DNA from 3 places in the Streptomyces sp. NPDC059010 genome. Region 1 is predicted to be linked to each of the others. Evidence: riboswitches for the same ligand, from Rfam matches in the RefSeq annotation. Region 1 holds a riboswitch; each other region holds the start of a gene.
The links. A riboswitch is a leader RNA that binds a small molecule or an ion and turns the genes downstream of it on or off. The one in region 1 is predicted to bind thiamine pyrophosphate.
Positions count from the first base shown of each region.

Region 2: another riboswitch for thiamine pyrophosphate. It lies ahead of thiO (glycine oxidase ThiO); the one in region 1 lies ahead of ACFWYS_RS02580 (thiamine ABC transporter substrate binding subunit).
Region 3: another riboswitch for thiamine pyrophosphate. It lies ahead of thiC (phosphomethylpyrimidine synthase ThiC); the one in region 1 lies ahead of ACFWYS_RS02580 (thiamine ABC transporter substrate binding subunit).

Region 1 is NZ_JBHYJA010000002.1:99,128-103,655, forward strand. Features, by position in the region: gene ACFWYS_RS02575 (ABC transporter permease) at 1-1,675, opposite strand, end outside; gene ACFWYS_RS02580 (thiamine ABC transporter substrate binding subunit) at 1,651-2,736, opposite strand; TPP riboswitch at 2,818-2,923, opposite strand; gene rlmN (23S rRNA (adenine(2503)-C(2))-methyltransferase RlmN) at 2,959-4,065, opposite strand; gene ACFWYS_RS02590 (DUF6233 domain-containing protein) at 4,314-4,528, shown strand, end outside.
Region 2 is NZ_JBHYJA010000016.1:134,812-139,339, forward strand. Features, by position in the region: gene ACFWYS_RS19345 (NAD(P)/FAD-dependent oxidoreductase) at 1-902, opposite strand, end outside; gene ACFWYS_RS19350 (hypothetical protein) at 989-1,339, opposite strand; TPP riboswitch at 1,392-1,503, shown strand; gene thiO (glycine oxidase ThiO) at 1,501-2,667, shown strand; gene thiS (sulfur carrier protein ThiS) at 2,664-2,864, shown strand; gene ACFWYS_RS19365 (thiazole synthase) at 2,868-3,662, shown strand; gene pknB (Stk1 family PASTA domain-containing Ser/Thr kinase) at 3,763-4,528, shown strand, end outside.
Region 3 is NZ_JBHYJA010000047.1:23,930-28,457, reverse strand. Features, by position in the region: gene thiC (phosphomethylpyrimidine synthase ThiC) at 1-1,753, opposite strand, end outside; TPP riboswitch at 1,746-1,935, opposite strand; gene ACFWYS_RS37070 (YibE/F family protein) at 2,292-3,818, shown strand; gene ACFWYS_RS37065 (SsgA family sporulation/cell division regulator) at 3,993-4,430, opposite strand; gene ACFWYS_RS37060 (IclR family transcriptional regulator) at 4,528-4,528, opposite strand, start outside.

The DNA of each region.
Region 1 (4,528 bases):
CCGTCCGATCCTTGCGAAGCCGCTCCAGCACCAGCAACGCCACCGCGCACACCACCATCAGTACCGTCGAAAGGGCCATCGCCTGGCCGTAGTTGAGCTCACCGGCCCGCCCCAGCAGCCGCGCCACGGCCACCGGCAGCGTCGGGTTGTCGGGCCGCGCGATGAACACCGTCGCCCCGAACTCCCCCAGCGACACCGCGAAGGCGAACCCGGCCGCGATCAGCAGGGCCCGCCGCACCATCGGCAGATCCACCTCACGCCAGACCCGCCAGGGCGAGGCCCCCAGCACCGACGCCGCCTCGCGCAGCCGCTGGTCCACGGCCCGCAGCACGGGCAGCATGGTCCGTACGACGAACGGCACCCCGACCAGCGCCTGCGCCAGCGGCACCAGGATCCAGGAGGCCCGCAGATCGAGCGGCGGCTCGTCCAGCGCGATCAGGAACCCGAAGCCGACCGTCACCGCGGACACCCCGAGCGGCAGCATCAACAGCGCGTCGAAGCCGCGCACGAACCGGCCCGCGTCCCGCCGGGTCAGCGCGGCGGCGGCCAGACCGCCGATCAGCACGGCGATGAGGGTGGCGACGACGGCGTATTGGAGCGAATTGCCGATCGCCTCGATCGGCGCGACCAGGAAGACACCGCCGTCGGCGCTGGTCAGCGCCCGGTAGTAGCCGAGGTCGGGGGCGTCGAACGAGCGCTGCACCAGCACGGCGAGCGGCAGCAGCAGGAGGACGACGATGACAGCCAGGACACCGGCCAGCAGTGCCCACTGCCCCGCACCGCGCGGCCGCCGGGCGGTCACCGAGGCGTCCACCAGACGCAGGGCGCTCTCCCGACGCCGTACCGTCCAGGCGTGCACGGCGAGGATCGCGGCCACGGCCAGGAACTGGATGATCGTCAGGACGGCGGCGGTGGACAGGTCGAAGATCTCGGAGGTCTGCCGGTAGATCTCCACTTCGAGGGTCGAGAAGGTCGGCCCGCCGAGGATCTGCACCACCCCGAAGGAGGTGAAGGTGAACAGGAAGACCATGAGCGCGGCGGCGGCCACGGCGGGCCCGAGCGCCGGGAGGGTGACCTGACGCCAGGCCTTCAGCGGCGAAGCCCCGAGCATCCGCGCGGCCTCCTCCTGCCGTGGGTCGAGCTGGGACCACAGTCCGCCCACCGTGCGTACGACGACTGCGTAGTTGAAGAAGACGTGCGCGAGCAGGATGGCCCACACGGTGGTGTCGAGCCGTACGCCCCACAGCTCGTCGAGGAGTCCGCCGCGGCCGACCAGCGCGAGGAACGCCGTGCCGACGACGACGGTCGGCAGCACGAAGGGGACGGTCACCACGGCCCGCAGGACCTGCTTGCCGGGGAAGTCGAAGCGGGCGAAGACATAGGCGCCCGGCAGCGCGATCAGCAGCGTCAGCGCGGTGGAGGCGAGCGCCTGCCAGGTGGTGAACCACAGGACGTGCCGGATGTCCGACTCCCCGAGCACGTCCCACAGCCGCCCGAACCGCCACACCCCGTCGACCTTCAGACCGCGCGCGACGATCGCGGCGACGGGGTAGGCGAAGAAGACCGCGAAGAACGCGACGGGCACGGCGATCAGGCCGAGCCGCACCGCCGCGCCGCCCTTGGAGGCCCTTGTACGGCCCTTGCGCGGGGCTACTTCAGTACGAGCGAGGTCCACGACTTGACCCAGTCGTCACGGTTGTCGGCGATCTTGGCCGGGTCCATGGTCTCGGGATCCTTGGCCTGCGGGCCGTACTTCACGAACTCCGGCGGGACCTGGGCGCCCTCCCGCACCGGGTAGACGAACATGTTCAGCGGCATGTCGTCCTGGAACGTCCTGGTCAGCAGGAAGTCCAGGAGCGCCTTGCCGCCCTCGGTGTTCCTGGCGTTGCTGAGCAGGCCCGCGTACTCGACCTGCCGGAAGCACGTGCCCGTCGCGACGCCCGTCGGCGCGCTGGTCGGCTTGGGCTTGGCGTAGATCACCTCGGCGGGCGGCGAGGAGGCGTACGACACGACGAGCGGCCGGTCGGCCCCCGCCTTCTTGCCGCCGGCGGACCCGGAGAACTCGTTGTTGTAGGCCTGCTCCCAGCCGTCGACCACCTTCACGCCGTTGGCCTTCAGCTTCTTCCAGTAGTCCGGCCAGCCGTCGTCGCCGTACCGGGCGGCGGTACCGAGCAGGAAGCCGAGGCCGGGTGAGGAGGTGGAGGCGTTCTCGGTGACGAGGAGGTTCTTGTACGCGGGCTTGATCAGATCGTCGAACGAGCTGGGCGGGGTCAGCTTGTGCTCGCTGAAGTACGCCTTGTCGTAGTTGACGCAGATGTCGCCGGTGTCGATGGGGGTGACCCGGTGCTTGTCCGGGTCGACCCGGTACTCGGGCAGGATCAGGTCGGAGCCCTTGGGCTCGTACGACTGGAACAGCCCGTTGTCGAGCGCCCGCGAGAGCAGGGTGTTGTCGACGCCGAAGAAGACGTCGCCCTGCGGGTTGTCCTTGGTCAGGATCGCCTTGTTGACGGCCTGCCCGGCGTCGCCGTCCTCCAGGACCTTGACCTGGTAGCCGGACTGCTTCTCGAACGCGGCGAGAACGCCCTTCGAGACGGACCACGAGTCGTGACTGACAAGCGTCACGGTCTTGCTCCCGGCCCCGGCGTCGCCGCCGCCCGAGTCGGACGAACCGCACGCGGACAGCGTGACAAGGCCGAGACCGACGGCGAGGACCGTGGCCTTCTTGATGATGCTCACTGAATTCCTCCTGGGGTTGACCAGGAAGAGACGCGGCCCTGCCCGGAAGTCCGCTTTCGACTCCCGGGCAGGGCGCAACAGCTTGAGTGATGACCGAACTTCCTACCCAGAATGACCTGGGCAAGGTTCAGAGGGTCTGCGGCCGGTGCCGCACTCTCAGCGCTGTGGCGCTCCCCTGTCGGAATATGAAGATGTGCTTACGGCGACCTTACGGTGGCCAGACTACCGCTCGGTCGCGGCGAGCTGCCCACACGCCCCGTCGATCTCCTGACCACGGGTGTCCCGAATGGTCACCGGCACACCATGGGCGGCGATGGCCTCGACGAACGCCTTCTCGTCCTCGGGCCGGGACGCGGTCCACTTCGAGCCCGGCGTCGGGTTCAGCGGAATCAGGTTCACATGCACCGGCCTGCCCTTGAGCAGCCGCCCGAGCCGGTCACCGCGCCAGGCCTGGTCGTTGATGTCCCGGATGAGGGCGTACTCGATCGACAGCCGCCGTCCGCTCTTCCCGACGTACTCGAACCCGGCGTCGAGCACCTCGCGCACCTTCCACCGCGTGTTCACGGGCACGAGGGTGTCGCGCAGCTCGTCGTCGGGCGCGTGCAGCGAGATCGCGAGCCGGCACTTGAAGCCCTCGTCGGCGAACCGGTGGATGGCCGGCACGAGACCGACCGTCGACACGGTGATCCCGCGCTGCGACAGCCCCAGCCCGTCGGGCTCGGGGTCGGTGAGCCGACGGATGGCTCCCACCACCCGGTTGTAGTTCGCGAGCGGCTCCCCCATCCCCATGAAGACGATGTTGGACAGCCGGGCGGGCCCGCCCGGAACATCCCCGTCCCTGAGCGCCCGCATCCCGTCCACGATCTGATGGACGATCTCCGCGGTGGACAGATTCCGGTCCAGCCCCGCCTGCCCGGTCGCACAGAACGGGCAGTTCATCCCGCATCCCGCCTGCGAGCTGATGCACATGGTCACCCGGTCCGGATACCGCATCAGCACCGACTCGACGAGCGTCCCGTCGAACAGCCGCCACAGCGTCTTGCGCGTGTCACCCTGGTCGGTCGACAGATGCCGTACGACGGTCATCAGCTCGGGAAACAGCTCCTCGCGCAGCTTGTCACGCGAACCGGCCGGGATGTCGGTCCACTGCTCCGGCTCGTGCGCGTACCGCGCGAAGTAGTGCTGCGAGAGCTGCTTGGCACGAAACGGCTTCTCCCCGATCGCAGCGACAGCGTCCTTACGCTCACCGGGCGTGAGATCAGCGAGATGCCGCGGCGGCTTCTTGGCTCCGCGGGGGGCGACGAAAGTGAGTTCTCCGGGCTTAGGCATGGCTGTACCAGTGTTGCAGATCGAATCGTGTGACCTGGGCTCCGAGCCGTGCATCGTGGTCGTCAGTGGTCGTCGTTGGTCGTCGTTGGCTCTCCTCGGACGGCCCACAGACGGCCCGGATAGATGGGCGTTCTCACTGGCCAGCGCGCTGACGAGAGCATCCGGGCCGGAGCGACTCCCGCCCCGCGCGGTTCCGCTCAGGCAGGGGCGCTGTCACAAGAGCCACACCTAGACCTAGAATCGAACCTGTGTCCGAAAAAGTGTCTCGTCTGGATCGCCTGCGCAGCGTCCGCGAATGGCTGGCCTGGCAGCTGCGCCGCACTGACGACACCATCGCCGAGCTAGAGCGGCAGGAGGTCGCCGCGGCTCGCGCAGCACGCACGCTGCCCCCACCCACGCCTGGATGGAAGCTCGCGATGCGACGAGCAGGCGGCAAGCCCACCCCCGAGGCCGTCCACACAAG
Region 2 (4,528 bases), on a different contig from region 1:
GGCACGGGGTCGTAGACCGCGGGTGTCTCGCCGAGGATGTTCGCGGCGACCGTGCGCGGGCCCTGGAGGGCGTTGTCCCAGTGGTGGACCAGCAGGCGCTCGCCGTACCTCCCCGAGGGGAAGGACGCGCAGTCGCCGACCGCGTAGACGTCCGGCACGGATGTCCGCAGATGGTCGTCGGCCACGACCTCCCCGTACGCGCCGAGCTCGATGCCCGAGCCCGCCAGCCAGGCCGTCGCGGGCCGCGCCCCGATGCCGACCACGACGGCGCCCGCGGGCAGCCGCGTACCGTCGTCGAGGAGCACCGCGCCGGGCTCGACGCGCGCCACGCGCGTGTGCGTGCGCAGTACCGCCCCGCTGTCCTCGTACCAGCCGGTCATCGGCGCCGCCACCGCCGCGGGCAGCGCCCCCGCGAGCGGCCGGTCGGCGGCCTCCACGACCGTCACCGCGCAGCCCGCCTCGCGCGCGGCCGTGGCGAACTCCGCGCCGATCCAGCCCGCCCCGACGACCACGATGTCGTGCTGCCGGGCCAGCACCGGCCGCAGCCGCTCGGCGTCGTCCAGGGTGCGCAGCAGATGCACCCCGGGCACCCCCTCCGCGCCCGGCAGCCGGATCGGTTCGGCACCGGTCGCGAGCACCAGGACGTCGTACGGCGCGGGCCCGGACTCGGTGTCCAGCTCGCGGTCGGCGGTGCGTACGCCCAGCACCTCGCGGCCCAGCCGCAGGTCGATGCCGAGCGCCTCGAAGTCGACGTCGAAGGCGGAGCCCTCGGCCTTGCCGAGCAGCACGGCCTTGGACAGGGGCGGCCGGTCGTACGGCTGATGGGGCTCGGCGCCGATCAGCGTGATGGTGCCGGTGAAGCCCTGTTCCCGCAGGGCGACCGCCGTCTGCACTCCGGCCATGCCGGCGCCGGCGACGACCACTTTCCGCTGCGACTGCGTCGTCTGCTCGCTCACCTGATCACCATAGACAACTGACAATTTGTCAGTCAGGAGTCGTGCTCAGTGACCTGCTCCACAACGCTGGTTCCCGAGCCTTCCTGCGACTCCCACTCCCAGGTCTCCTCCAGCCGCACCCGCCCGTCGGCGAGTTCGGTCACCGTCGACACACAGTGGCCGGACGACGTGGTGCCGTCCCGCTTCAGCTGCACATACCGGAAGTCCAGCCGGTCACCGTCCCGGGTGCCCACGAGATGCCCGCGTACGACGTCGCCGCCCGTGTACTCGGCCCAGATCTCGCCGTTCTTCTCGTGGTACCTGAACCGGGTCCGGGTACCCACCTGACCTGGGGCTTGGTCCGCGACGGGGGCGAGGACGAGACCGTCGAGCGAGCGGGCCATGGGCACAGGCTCCCTTACTGAGACGTGTGGGGGCGGGCTAGGGTGGCCAACGTAGAGCACTCGCGGGAGCCCGGACGCACCGGGCTGAGAGGGAGGCTGGCGGCCTCCGACCGTACGAACCTGATCCGGGTCATGCCGGCGAAGGGAGGGGCTGGACGCCCATGTCGCGTACGCGAACGTCAGACGTCCTTGTCATCGGGGGCGGAATCATCGGCCTGGTCACGGCGTGGCGGGCCGCGCAGCGCGGGTTCACGACGGCCGTCGTGGACCCCGAGCCGGGCGGCGGGGCCGCCCAGGTGGCCGCCGGGATGCTGGCCGCCGTCACGGAACTGCACTACGGCGAGCAGACCCTGCTGGGCCTGAACCTGGAGTCGGCACGGCGTTACCCGGACTTCGCGGCCGAGCTGTCCGACCTCACCGGCCATGACCTCGGCTACCGCCAGTGCGGCACGCTCGCCGTCGCGCTGGACGCCGACGACCGCGCCCATCTGCGCGAACTGCACGCCCTGCAACGCCAGTCGGGGCTGGACTCCGAGTGGCTGTCCGGGCGGGAGTGCCGGCGCCTGGAGCCGATGCTGGCGCCGGGCGTGCGCGGCGGGCTGCGGGTGGACGGGGACCACCAGATCGATCCGCGCAAGCTCGCCGGGGCCCTGGTGGTCGCGTGCGAGCGGGCCGGTGTGGTCTTCCACCGCACCTGGGCCGAGCGCCTCGATGTCGCAGGGGACCGGGTCGCCGGTGTCACCACGACCGACGGCACCGCGCTGGGCGCGGACCAGGTGGTCCTCGCGGCCGGGAGCCTCAGCGGGCGGCTGCCCGGAGTCCCGGACGACGTACTGCCGCCCGTGCGCCCCGTGAAGGGGCAGGTGCTGCGGCTGACCGTGCCGAAGCGGTACGCACCGTTCCTGAACCGGACCGTGCGGGCCGTGGTGCGCGGAAGCCAGGTGTATCTGGTGCCGCGCGAGAGCGGGGAGCTGGTCGTCGGGGCGACGAGCGAGGAGCTGGGCTGGGACACGACGGTGACCGCGGGCGGCGTGTACGAGCTGCTGCGCGACGCCCATGAGCTGGTGCCGGGCATCACCGAACTGCCGCTCACGGAGACCCGGGCCGGTCTGCGCCCCGGCTCCCCCGACAACGCGCCGATGCTCGGCCCGACCGAGCTGGCGGGGCTGTCGCTGGCCACCGGGCACTACCGCAACGGTGTGCTGCTGACGCCGGTCACCGGGGACGCCATGGCGCACGCCCTGGCCACCGGTGAACTCCCGGACGAGGCACGGCCGTTCACACCGAGGCGTTTTTCTCCCGCCGCACTCACGGAGCAGTCCGCATGAACATCTCCCTCAACGGGGAGCGGCGAGAGGTCGCTCCCGGTACGGCGCTCGACGCCGCCGTACAGATGCTCACCGCGGCGCCCTCCGGGGTGGCCGCCGCCCTCAACGAAACCGTCGTCCCGCGCGGACAGTGGCCGTCGACGTCCCTCTCCGAGGGCGATCGCGTCGAGGTCCTCACCGCCGTCCAAGGAGGCTGAACCATGGCCGACGATCCCTTTGTCATCGGCGGTACGTCCTTCACGTCCCGGCTGATCATGGGCACGGGCGGGGCGCCCAGCCTGGAGGTGCTGGAGCGGGCGCTGGTGGCGTCCGGGACGGAGCTGACCACGGTCGCGATGCGGCGGGTGAACCCGTCGGTGCACGGCTCGGTGCTGTCCGTGCTGGAGAAGCTCGGGATCCGGGTGCTGCCGAACACCGCGGGGTGCTTCACCGCGGGCGAGGCGGTGCTGACGGCCCGCCTCGCGCGCGAGGCGCTCGGCACGGATCTGATCAAGCTGGAGGTCATCGCCGACGAGCGGACGCTGCTGCCGGATCCGATCGAGCTGCTGGACGCCGCGGAGACGCTGGTGGACGACGGGTTCACCGTGCTGCCGTACACCAATGACGACCCGGTGCTGGCGCGGAAGCTGGAGGACGTCGGCTGCGCGGCGATCATGCCGCTCGGCTCCCCGATCGGGTCCGGGCTCGGCATCCGCAATCCGCACAACTTCCAGTTGATCATGGAGCACGCACGTGTGCCGGTGATTCTGGACGCGGGTGCCGGTACGGCGTCCGACGCGGCGCTCGCCATGGAGCTGGGGTGCGCGGGTGTGATGCTCGCCTCGGCGGTGACGCGGGCGCAGGAGCCGGTGCTGATGGCCGACGCGATGCGGCATGCCGTGGAGGCGGGCCGGCTGGCGTACCGGGCGGGGCGGATTCCCCGACGGCACTTCGCTGAGGCGTCGTCCCCCGTGGAGGGGCTGGCGAGGCTGGATCCGGAACGGCCCGCTTTCTGACGGCCCGGCTGCGTGGTTTGCGTCACAGCTCGGCTGCAGTACCGCCCCGATCACAGCCGGGCCGTCAGCTGTGTCGGTGACGGCTCGTAGACTCGCCTGCGTGGATACGACCCTTCAGGACCCTCTGGTCGGGCAGGTGCTCGACGGCCGGTATCGCGTCGACGCGAGAATCGCGGTCGGCGGGATGGCCACGGTCTACCGGGCCCTGGACACCCGCCTCGACCGCGTTCTCGCGCTCAAGGTGATGCATCCCGCGCTGGCGGTCGACGGAGTGTTCGTCGAGCGGTTCATCCGTGAGGCGAAGTCCGTCGCCCGGCTCGCGCACCCCAATGTCGTGCAGGTCTTCGACCAGGGCACCGACGGGTCGTACGTGTATCTCGCCATGGAGTACGTCGCCGGGTGCACCCTGCGTGACGTCCTGCGCGACCGGGGCGCGCTGCAGCCCCGGGCCGCCCTCGACATCCTGGAGCCGGTGCTCGCCGCGCTCGGCGCCGCGCACCGCGCCGGTTTCGTGCACCGGGACATGAAGCCCGAGAACGTGCTGATAGGGGACGACGGGCGGGTCAAGGTCGCCGACTTCGGGCTCGTGCGGTCCGTGGACACCGTGACCAGCACCACCGGCGCCGTCCTCGGCACCGTCTCCTATCTCGCGCCGGAGCAGATCGAGCAGCCCGGCGCAGCCGACGCCCGGGTCGACGTGTACGCGTGCGGTGTCGTCCTGTACGAGATGCTCACCGGCGACAAGCCGCACGACGGGGACTCCCCCGCCGTGGTGCTCTACAAGCACCTCCACGAAGACGTCCCGCCGCCCTCGGCGGTCGTGCCGGGGCTGGCGTACGAGCTCGACGAGCTGGTCGCGTCGGCCA
Region 3 (4,528 bases), on a different contig from region 1:
TCGACTTCTGAGCCATGCCGTCCTCGATCTCTTCCTGGGATCCACCGTGTTGGCGACGGATGTCCTGGGAGATCTTCATCGAGCAGAACTTCGGCCCGCACATGGAGCAGAAGTGGGCCGTCTTGGCGGGCTCGGCCGGCAGCGTCTCGTCGTGGAACTCCCGTGCCGTGTCCGGGTCGAGAGCCAGGTTGAACTGGTCCTCCCACCGGAACTCGAAGCGGGCGTCGGACAACGCGTCGTCCCACTCCTGTGCGCCGGGGTGTCCCTTGGCGAGGTCGGCCGCATGGGCGGCGATCTTGTAGGTGATCACGCCCGTCTTGACGTCGTCACGGTTGGGCAGGCCCAGGTGCTCCTTGGGCGTCACATAGCAGAGCATGGCCGTGCCCCACCAGGCGATCATCGCGGCGCCGATGCCGGAGGTGATGTGGTCGTACGCCGGCGCGACGTCCGTGGTCAGCGGGCCGAGCGTATAGAACGGAGCTTCATCACAGATCTCCTGCTGAAGGTCGATGTTCTCCTTGATCTTGTGCATCGGGACATGTCCCGGGCCCTCGATCATGGTCTGAACATTGAAACGCTTCGCGATCCGGTTGAGTTCCCCGAGAGTGCGCAGTTCCGCGAACTGCGCCTCGTCGTTGGCGTCCGCGATCGAGCCCGGCCTGAGGCCGTCGCCCAGCGAGTACGTGACGTCGTACGCCGCGAGGATCTCGCAGAGTTCCTCGAAGTTCTCGTACAGGAACGACTCCTTGTGATGCGCCAGGCACCACGCGGCCATGATCGAGCCGCCGCGCGAGACGATGCCCGTCTTGCGGTTGGCGGTGAGCGGCACGTACGGCAGGCGCACACCCGCGTGGACGGTCATGTAGTCCACGCCCTGCTCGGCCTGCTCGATGACCGTGTCCTTGTAGATCTCCCAGGTCAGCTCCTCGGCACGGCCGTCGACCTTCTCCAGCGCCTGGTAGAGCGGCACCGTGCCGATGGGCACGGGGGAGTTGCGCAGCACCCACTCACGGGTGGTGTGGATGTTGCGGCCGGTCGACAGGTCCATGACCGTGTCGGCGCCCCAGCGGGTCGCCCAGGTCATCTTCTCGACCTCTTCCTCGATGGAAGAGGTGACCGCGGAGTTGCCGATGTTGGCGTTGACCTTCACCAGGAACCGCTTGCCGATGATCATCGGCTCGATTTCCGGGTGGTTGACGTTGGCGGGCAGCACCGCCCGGCCCGCGGCGATCTCGTCGCGGACCACTTCGGGGGAGACGTTCTCCCGGATGGCCACGTACTCCATCTCGGGCGTGATCTCGCCGCGTCGCGCGTAGGCGAGCTGGGTGACCGCCTTGCCGTCACGGCCGCGACGAGGCTGGCGCGGCCGTCCGGGGAAGACGGCGTCGAGGTTGCGCAGACCACCGCGCGGCGAGGTGTGCTTGATCCCGTCGTCCTCGGGACGAACAGGACGACCCGCGTACTCCTCGGTGTCACCGCGGGCGATGATCCAGTTCTCCCGTAGCGGGGACAACCCCCTGCGGACGTCGGTATCGGTCAGTGGATCGGTGTACGGGCCCGACGTGTCGTACAGCGTGACCGACTGCCCGTTGGTGAGGTGCACCTGGCGGACCGGCACCCGCAGGTCGGGGCGCGAACCCTCGACATACGCCTTGTGCCAGCCGATGGACTTCCCGGCCTCCGGGGACGTTTCACCCTGAGTGGGCTGTTCGTCCTGGCTGGAGGCAGGCGTGCGCGTGTCCTTGATGGTCATGAGACCTACTCCCTACGCCGGCATTACCCGGTAACAGGTTCGGCGGTCGACGCAGCGGTATCCGTCTGCCGACGTTTCGTGTGAAACATCACTCGTGGTGAGTGATGTTTCATGTGAAACATCGCTGGGACGGAGGTCAGCGCCCTCTCAGCCCGGTGCTCCGAGCTCCCGCGTGTACAAAGGTGGCACCACGCTAGCGTCAATTCGGGCGCGGTGAACAGAGGGCCTCGGTCGTTCTTGCGATGATCGGGCGGTGACCTCGACGCATGAACCTCCGTACCCACCGCCCGAGCGGCCCCGTGGATCCGGCGCCGGAAACGGCCCCGTACGGGGCAACGACCGTACAGACGGCCGGGGTTCAGGGGTCGCCGGAGCGAGATACGACGGCGGATACGGCCGGGGTCCCGGGGGCGGCGGTCACGAAGGTCAGTTGGCCGGCGATCAAACGGCTGGCGATCACATGACGGGGACCGGCGGCTGGCACCAGCACGGTCCCGGGGCCGGTGGCCTGCATGAGCACGGACCCAGAGCCGGGGGCATGCATGAGCACGGTCCGGGATCCAGCGGCTCACCAGGGCGCGGGCCCGGCCCGGATGACGAGCGCGGGCATGATTCCGGTGCTGGTCATGGGCACGGAGCTGGCTACGACGGCTCGCGCGGCGGTGGTGGCGGCGGCCGTGGCGGTGGCGGTGGCGGTGGCGGGGACGATCGCGGTCATGGGCATGGGCACTCGCACAGTCACGCCCACGGTCCTGCGGCGCCCGTCTCCCGGCATCTGCGCAAGGTCATCGCGGCGATCCTGATCCCGTTCGCCGCGGCGGTGGTGGTGGGGCTCGCGGTGCTGTGGCCGGGCGGTGCCCCGCCGCACGAGCGCACGGGGGTCGGCTTCGACCGACAGACACAGCAGGCCACGGTCACCAAGGTGGTCGAGCTGAGCTGCAAGGACGTGGGCGCCTCTGGCGTGCCGCCGACCGGTGACACCTCCACCGCCGAGGGTTCCTCCGCCGCGCAGCAGGAGAAGGGCACCTGCAAGAAGGCGACGATTCGCGTCGACACGGGCAACGACAAGGGCCGTACGTTCACCGAGATCGTGCAGCCCGACCAGTCACGGCAGTTGCACGAGGGCCAGGAGGTCGTGGTCGCCTACGAGCCCTCCGCGCCCAAGGACCTGCAGTACTCGGTCACCGACGTGAACCGTGAGTTCCCGATGATGCTGCTCGCCGGCATCTTCGCGCTCGCCGTCGTGGTGGTGGGCCGGATGCGCGGCGTCATGGCGCTGGTCGCGCTGGCCATCAGCTTCATGGTGCTTACCTTCTTCATCCTGCCGGCGATCCTGCAGGGCTCGAACCCGCTGGTGGTGGCGGTGGTGGGGGCGAGCGCCATCATGCTGATCGCCCTCTACATGTGCCACGGCCTGTCGGCCCGTACATCCGTCGCGGTGCTCGGCACGCTGCTCTCGCTGCTCCTGATCGGCCTGCTGGGCTCGGGGTTCATCGACTGGGCCGCGCTCACCGGCAACACGGACGACAACACCGGGCTGATCCACGGGCTGTACCCGTCGATCGACATGAGTGGTCTGCTGCTGGCCGGCGTCATCATCGGTTCGCTCGGTGTCCTCGACGATGTGACGGTCACCCAGACCTCGGCGGTCTGGGAGCTGCACGAGGCCAACCCGACGATGGGCTGGCGCGGGCTGTACCGCGCGGGCATCCGGATCGGCCGCGACCACATCGCGTCCGTGGTCAACACACTCGTCCTCGCCTACGCGGGCGCCGCCCTGCCATTGCTGCTGCTCTTCTCGATCGCGCAGAGCGGCGTCGGCACGGTCGCCAACAGTGAGCTGGTGGCCGAGGAGATCGTGCGCACGCTGGTCGGCTCCATCGGCTTGGTCGCCTCGGTGCCGGTCACCACGGCCCTCGCGGCCCTGGTGGTCTCGGCCGACCGGCCGGAGAAGGCGGCGGCGCCGACGGGCTCCCAGCCGGCTCCGGCGGGCTCCAGGCCGGCCCCGGCAGGCGCACAGGCGGCTTCCGGGCGCGGCGGGCGAGGGCGCCGACGGAAGCGGTGACAACAACGGCGCGGTGGCGACAGCGGCGCGGTGACGACTACGGCCTAGCCGGGTCGTTCGGTCCCGCCCGTCCGGCGGAGCGCGAAGTACATCCGGCGTTGAGGAAGCGCTCCCACGCGCCCCTTGTGCGCCGCTGAAGCGTTACGCCACCGCCACCCTCACCGGTGCGACACGTCAGCCGGCACTCTGCTCCTCCGCCAGGATGCGGTCCAGGGCCTCGTCGAGGTGGGCGTCGAAGTCGGCGAGCGCGCCCTCCTGCCCGAGCGGCACCAGCTTGTCGGTGCGGTCCAGGAAGGCCACGAGCGGCGCCACCGAGGAGCGGAACAGCGCCTGGTCGGCGCCGACCTGAAGGCGGATCAGAACGTCACCCAGCGTCTCGGAACCCGCCGGAGAGACCCGCACATCGCCCTCCCCGCACGGCCGCCCCACCCCGTCGACCAGCAGCTCACGCCCGAATGCCCAGGTCACCGGGGCATCGCCGGGCAGATGGAAGGTCAGACGTACGGCATAGGGATCACAGGTCTCGTAGCGCAGCTCCACCGGGATGCGGAAGGAAAGCTCCTCCGAGACGAGAAAGCTCATCATGACCTCTGCCTGTACGGACTCGCGCATCGCCTACCCCGTCGTTTGCCTTCGACTGGCCGGGAACGGAACCCGACACTGGTGGAATCTTGCTGAACGTACACGAGAGATCACAAGGAGTGAGTTTT